2 regions of the Carboxydocella sp. ULO1 genome follow, and region 2 is predicted to be linked to the other one. Evidence: riboswitches for the same ligand, from Rfam matches in the RefSeq annotation. Region 2 holds a riboswitch; the other holds the start of a gene.
The links. Region 2 has a riboswitch for cobalamin ahead of ULO1_RS07030 (hypothetical protein). Riboswitches for the same ligand answer to the same signal wherever they lie in the genome.
Positions count from the first base shown of each region.

Region 1 (3,411 bases), on a different contig from region 2:
TAAACCGGCTTGTGAACTCCAGGCTACAGGTATGCCAGCCATATTTGTAATAATAACTTCTACCTGGGCCTCATTAAAAATATAATCTTCAGCTCTTTTTTTAGCTTCTGCTGCTATCTGCCATAAGACCTTTTCCCCGTTATGGGTTTTAAGCAGATCTATTATTTCTTCAGTGGTATTAGCAAGAAAGACTTTTCTAACTAATTCAGACGAAAACCCCAGAAGGGCAGTGTGACAGGCCAAAATCTCTTGTCTTGCATCAGCAATTTTTGAATGAGTGTAAAAAATTCCTCCTGCTAACTTAACCAATTTACCCAGGCTACCAAAAATAATAACTTTTTTAAAACCCATTCCAATGGCATGTTCCAGCATAAAACCAATAAAGTTACTGCTCAATATTATGGCATCCTCAGGAAAAGCTAAAAATTTCTCAGCGGCCTTTTGGCCTGCTCTGCCCGGCGTCAGGATTATTTCTTTGTACCCAGCTGCCCGGGCAATTTCCAGCTGAGGCAACAAGGATAGCTTAAATCGCTCTTCAGACATGGGCTCAACAATCCCGGTTGTTCCCAGTATGCTAATTCCACCAATAATCCCCAGTTTAGAATTCAATGTTTTCTCTGCCAGTTTTTCCCCTTCCGGTACATAAATAGTGATTTCTACCCCCTGCTTAATGCCAAGGGAGACCAGGGTCTTTTTAATATTATCCAGGATCATTTGTTTTGGTACAGGGTTTATGGCTGGCTCCCCTACGGCAACTTTCAATCCCGGTTTTGTTACGACGCCAACCCCTTTACCACCTTTGATAACAATATGACCCGACTCAATCAATCGTACACAAGCACCAATTATATGACCATGGGTAACATCAGGGTCATCACCTGCATCCTTAATTACTTCAGCCCAGCCAAAGTCAGTGCCAATACCACAACTGGCAACAGGAATGTCAATCGTCTTTTGGTCTGGTAGAATTATTTTTATTTGCTGGGGATGTTTACCCGCTAGTGCCAGCAAGGCAGATACTGCAGCTGCCGTTGCGCAACTACCGGTAGTATAGCCTTTTTTCCCCGAAAAAAAGGACATATTTTTCTTCATAGTCCCTAAATCCCCTTATTATTTAGATAAGCAATTACATCATCTATTTTATTAAAAGCGTTTTCCTCTTGCTTAGATAAAACTATTAATGGTAAGCCTAACTCAAAAGCAGCTTTGGCCTTATTCTTTATCTCAGCATTATTTTCCTTAGCGACAATTACATCGGCTTTATAGGCTTGAAATAAAGCCTTGTTAAGTTTGGCAGAAAAAGGTCCCATCATGGCGATCAGGTTTTTGGGACTAATACCGTTTTTGAGGCACTTGTCAACCACTTTACTGTCGGGGATTACGCGAACAATAAATTGTTTTTCTTTTAGCGATGGGTGCTTTAATAAAAATTCCAGGTTATTGCTACCGGTTGTCAAAAAGATGTTACGACCAAAATTATTCAAGCTTGCCGCCAGTTGTTCCCAGGAATTAACTCGATGAAGCAGTTTATTATCTGGCAACAATGGCAGAGCATCACGATATTTAATGATCTCATAACCATTTCGCTGAAACCATTCCAGCAGAAAAAAAGGTGATTGAGAGAGCATAGGTCCGGAGTGATCGATAACTAACTTAATTTGATAGTTTGTCTTTAACCAGGGTAAATGCTCAAACATTTCCATTGCAGTAAAAGCATAATCGCTTCCATTAGCTAATGCCTGTTTTACTCCCAGGTCAGTAGCCGTTATTGTACAAAGGCAGTAACCGTGTTCCTTAAGTGGACGAATAAGTTTTTCCCCTGCTTTGGGCCCGGCAAAGATTACGATCATATCTCTCACGGCTCCGTTTATGAAAGATAAAAACAAAAACCCTGCCCGCTATAGGCAGGGTTAGCCTTCTTACCAACAACCTGCCTTTCCCTATCCTCCGTAGGTGAAGGCAAGTAGCAAGCAGGTCTCCTGGCTCAAGATCATCATCTGGTACGCCTTCCCGGTAATTGCCAGTGGCTAATTTGTACCAGACTCCCTTTCACAGTGGCGGGACCGCGTCAGATTTTCACTGACTTCCCTAAACTTGCTACACTTTTTTGTTGGCTTTATTATAACATTAGTCCTTTTCAATTGTCTATAAGGCAACAATAATTTTCTGAAAAATTAACACTCTCCGGCCGGAACGCCAAGATATTGGCTTACCACTTTCATGGCACAATAATCTCCGCACATAGTACAAACATCATCGCTTGAATTTAAAGGTGCTCGTTCCGAACGTATTTTTTCCGCTCTCTCCCGGTCGATTGCTACAACCATCTGTTCTTCCCAGTTTAATGATTTACGAGCCCTGGCCATGGCTAAATCCCATTCAGCCGCCCCTTTGACGCCTTTAGCCAGATCCCCTGCATGGGCGGCAATTCTGGCAGCGATTACTCCTTCCCGGACATCAGCGGCAGTGGGCAAGCGCAAATGTTCAGCAGGTGTAACATAGCATATAAAGTCAGCTCCTGCCGCCGAAGCCAGTGCGCCTCCTATAGCTGAAGTAATATGATCATAACCAGGCGCAATATCTGTAACCAGGGTTCCCAGGACAAAGTATGGGGCCTGATTGCTCAATTCTTTCTGTAACTGAATCGTAGAGTGGATATGATGTACTGGCACATGCCCGGGTCCTTCAATCATAACTTGAACCCCATACTCCCGGGCCCGGTCAACCAGTTCTCCAGCAATGATTAGGCCCTGAACCTGGGCACGATCCAAAGAATCATCTATACATCCAGGCCTAATGGCGTCACCAATACTGAGGACAACATCGTATTTTTTAGCTATTTCTAAAAGCCGATCAAACTGGGTATAGAGAGGATTTTCCGCCTGGTTGTGCAGCATCCAACCAGTTAAAAAGGCACCACCGCGACTAACTATATCCATTGTCCTTCCCTGTTTTTTCAGCCGGTTGACCACATCAAAATTCAGGGCACAATGGATAGCCATAAAATCTATCCCATCAGCAGCATGAGCCTCAATAGTAGCAAAGATATCTTCAGCATTCATTTCGACAATACTACCGTATTTGGCGATTGCTTCTATTGCTGTTTGATAAATGGGCACAGAGCCAACAGGTAATTTGGTTTTAGCCAGGATTTCTTTCCGAATTCCATTGATATCCCCGCCAGTGCTCAAATCCATAATCGTGTCTGCACCGGCCTTTTCTGCAACCTGAAGTTTTTCCAGTTCCAGTTCCAGACTGGTGCTATCAGGGCTGGTTCCGACACTGGCATTCACCTTTGTTCTTAACCCTTTGCCGATGGCAACCGGATTACTATCTTTGCGGTTTTTGTTTTTCAATATAACAATCGTCCCTTCTGCTACGCCCTGGCGAATAAATTCAGGTGATACTTTT
Region 1 is NZ_BDLQ01000010.1:2,530-5,940, reverse strand. It holds gene cbiD (cobalt-precorrin-5B (C(1))-methyltransferase CbiD) at 1-1,092, opposite strand, end outside; gene ULO1_RS02440 (precorrin-6A/cobalt-precorrin-6A reductase) at 1,098-1,850, opposite strand; cobalamin riboswitch at 1,952-2,113, opposite strand; gene bzaB (B12 lower ligand biosynthesis ThiC-like protein BzaB) at 2,175-3,411, opposite strand, start outside.
Region 1: another riboswitch for cobalamin. It lies ahead of ULO1_RS02440 (precorrin-6A/cobalt-precorrin-6A reductase); the one in region 2 lies ahead of ULO1_RS07030 (hypothetical protein).

Region 2 (3,411 bases):
GGCCCGAATCTATAAGTCCTGGACCTGTGCGGAGTGCGGGGAATCAGTGATGGAAGCCCGACTCAGGGTAAAAGATGGTCAGTTTGTCTGCATTCCCTGTGCCGGGGAGTATAATCGTGGCTGGTAAATTTGTATAGTACATGACAGGGAGAAGGCAAAAATTTGCCCTCCCTAATTTTTGTGCGCCCGGCATGGACGTTGTCTATAGGGTGAAAATCCCGAACGGCGAAGGTAGCAGTAGCCGTAGCTTAAGACAGGGTGTCCTCCGTGAGTTGGAATCTGAAGCAGTATTGACGTCAAACTGGTGAAGGGCCGAACACGAACCCTGGGCCTACCGGAGCGAGTAGTCCATATAATGTATAATGGCTAATGCCCGTAAAGGCTACTGGCGTATGTCTCGACAATTAAATAACGCCCTGAACAATGCCTACTGGCATAGTCAGGGCTTGAAGAGTTTAACTGAACGTTATCATCGCATTCGTCAAGCTTGGTGAACCGCCGTATACCGAACGGTACATACGGTGGTGTGAGAGGACGGGGGTTAATCACCCCTTTCTACTCGATTGATTTTTATATTACTGCTAGAATGAATTGGGGCTCATCATGTTCATTGAGGCAACACCGGCAAATATTCCGAAGAAAATCGCCAGGGCTATCATAATCAAATTGATAATGATTAATACTCCTTGAATTTTAAAGTAAGTATTAAGGTTCATAAACAACATGTTCAACTGAGTGGAATCGCCACCGGAAGCGATGATCTGGTCGGCATATTTTTTTGCACCGCGCAGTTTCAGTCCCAGTATTATCGTAATAATTCCAGGAATTGCACCTACGATAAAAGCAAAGAGACCAGCAATAGCTGAAATAACGCCGAAAATAACAGTCATTATACCTACAAAACCTACCCACCTGCTGTGTTGAGATAAAATTTCCCTGTCAACCAAAATATCACCCCATTTACATTTTTTATAATCAGATATATTCTCCCTTTGTTGACAAATTCCTCTTAAGTTCGCCAAAAATGGAAGAAAAATATAGGCCAGGACTGGTAGTACTTGCATTTCCACTGAAACTGTGTTATGATAAACAAAAACATAGCAGGAATGAGTGGTTCCGTATAAACGGAACTGAAAAGGGAAGTCAGTGCGAATCTGACGCGGTCCCGCCACTGTGAAAGGGAGCGACCTCAATTTAGCCACTGGGTTAATCCGGGAAGGCTGAGGGAGCGATGATCTTAAGCCAGGAGACCTGCTCATTCCGTTGGTGACCTGAGCCTGCGCGGACAGGCAGGGGGAGTAAAGGCTTATTTCTGTGGGCCAATAGTCCTCTGCTTGTAAAGGCAGAGGATTTTATTTTTGCTATCCCATTATCGTCTACCCAGGCGATGTTATTATAGAGGGCGGAGTTGATCCGCCTTTTTCTTTTTTTGCTAATTAGACAGCAAAAAATTAGAAGCGCGACATTATTTTATAGTTTATAATTAACTCAAGCGATCTGGAGGTGATAAAATGGATAAGCTCACGCCCGCTCAGATGTGGCAAGCCTGTGTCAAGAGCATGCTCTACGGCTGGACGAGGTTAGGTGGAGCGCCGAGACCCACAGTAGAACAATGGAAATATGCGGTGATTGCCGGCTCGCTTTTGCTTCTGGGCGGTAATGGCGGCGTGGTGTGGGGGGAACAGCAGGTGCCTTCCGGTATGCTGCCTTGATTATCGCTACTGTACCCCTCTGGATGGCCTTAATAGCCTGGGCCACGGGGGCACGGCCACGGCCGCAGCCCCTGGAATGGCTGGGCTTGATCCTCGGTTTCACTGGGATCCTCTGGCTGATTTCGCCTTCACTGGCCAGTGTTTCGGGGGCGATTAACAGCTATTACTTAATTGTGGTGCTGGCGGCGATCTCCTGGGCCTGGGGCTCTATTTACTCCCGCAAGGCTAACTGGCCTGATTCGGCCTGGCTTGCCATTGGCATGCAAATGCTGGCCGGAGGGCTGGCCTGTCTGGGGGCAAGTATTTTGCTGGGAGAGGCGGGCCGGTTGGACCTGAATGAGGTTACGATGCAGTCCTGGCTGGCTTTTGGTTATCTGGTGCTGTTTGGTTCGCTAGTGGGTTATAGCGCCTACATCTGGTTGTTAAAAAATGCAGATCCCCTCTGGGTGTCAACCTATGCCTATGTCAATCCGGTGGTAGCAGTATTGCTGGGCTGGTTCTGGGCCGGTGAGGAGCTGAATAGCAGCAAGCTGACTGGGGCCGTATTGGTACTGGCAGCGGTTGTGCTAATCAGCATTGAGGGGAACCGAAAGAAGACTGTAAAAAGTGTGTAATTTGTGTAATTAATTTAGGGGGAGGACATGGTTCTGCCCCCCTTTTTTGTGTTATAATAATGTAAAGTTATGGAGACTATTTCATTTTGTTGAGGTGATTATTTTGAGTGATCCTTTTATTGAATATTCCGAGTCAATGGTAGCAACTGTTGCAAAATTATTTGCATTAGAAGGGTCAGCTAAAGAAGTAGCCATACTTGCACATGCGGTTTTAGAAGTTGTACAGACAAATTTTTTGACAATTGGAATGGCGGAACTTATTTTTATACTCTCTATCTGTATTTACCGTTAAACTTATACGTTCAAATAGTAGAAGAAAAAGAAAAAATCCAGGAAAGAATATATGAAAAGTTATTTTCAGTTGGAGTTCCATATAATAATCATTGTTTTGAAAAAGTTTTGATATACCCTCAGGCATCCAATGATTCAAATTGGCGTGATAAAGCAAAAGCTTGGCTGTCAGGAAAAAATATTACAAACCAAGGCAGAGTAAGATCAGATAATATCGCATCGAGAAACTGTGATGGTTTATTATTTAGATCTCAGCCAGAAATTAACTTTATTTTGTTATAATAAAGGATGGCATAATGTTAGTTGTTGAAATAGATGGAGATACAGTTCATCAAGAAACACCAGCTGAGGCACATGCAAGGACAACAATGTTATTGCACGAGGGTGTTTACTTTGAGAGGTTAAAAGCTAGCGAATGTGAAACGGAAGAAAAAGCTTTACAGAGCGCTAAGAAAATTATGAGTGTCTTGACGAAAATTAAATCTACCCGATAATGCTTCTTAATACTTCCAAACCGTACTAAAAATGGAGGCTCGGACATGACTAAATTGCAAGCCAGTTTGCTGGCACTTTTAGGCGGAGCCAGCTATGGCCTCTTGCCCGGTTTTGCCAAGCAGGCCTATGCCAGCGGTGTTGGCACTGGCCCCCTGACTATGACCCAGAATTTGATTGGAGCGATCCTGCTCTGGTTGATCGCTTTGATTGCAGCTAGAGGGCAAAGCAAACCTGACCGCAGGCAAATCCTACAATTGTTGCTAACCGGGGCCCTGCCGGGTCTAACCGGTGCTTTTTAT
Region 2 is NZ_BDLQ01000034.1:488-3,898, reverse strand. It holds gene ULO1_RS07040 (FmdE family protein) at 1-127, shown strand, start outside; gene ULO1_RS15300 (hypothetical protein) at 363-494, shown strand; gene ULO1_RS07035 (DUF5362 family protein) at 582-947, opposite strand; cobalamin riboswitch at 1,092-1,274, shown strand; gene ULO1_RS07030 (hypothetical protein) at 1,512-1,712, shown strand; gene ULO1_RS07025 (EamA family transporter) at 1,673-2,326, shown strand; gene ULO1_RS14930 (hypothetical protein) at 2,430-2,618, shown strand; gene ULO1_RS14925 (hypothetical protein) at 2,914-3,111, shown strand; partial or broken gene ULO1_RS07015 (DMT family transporter) at 3,157-3,411, shown strand, end outside.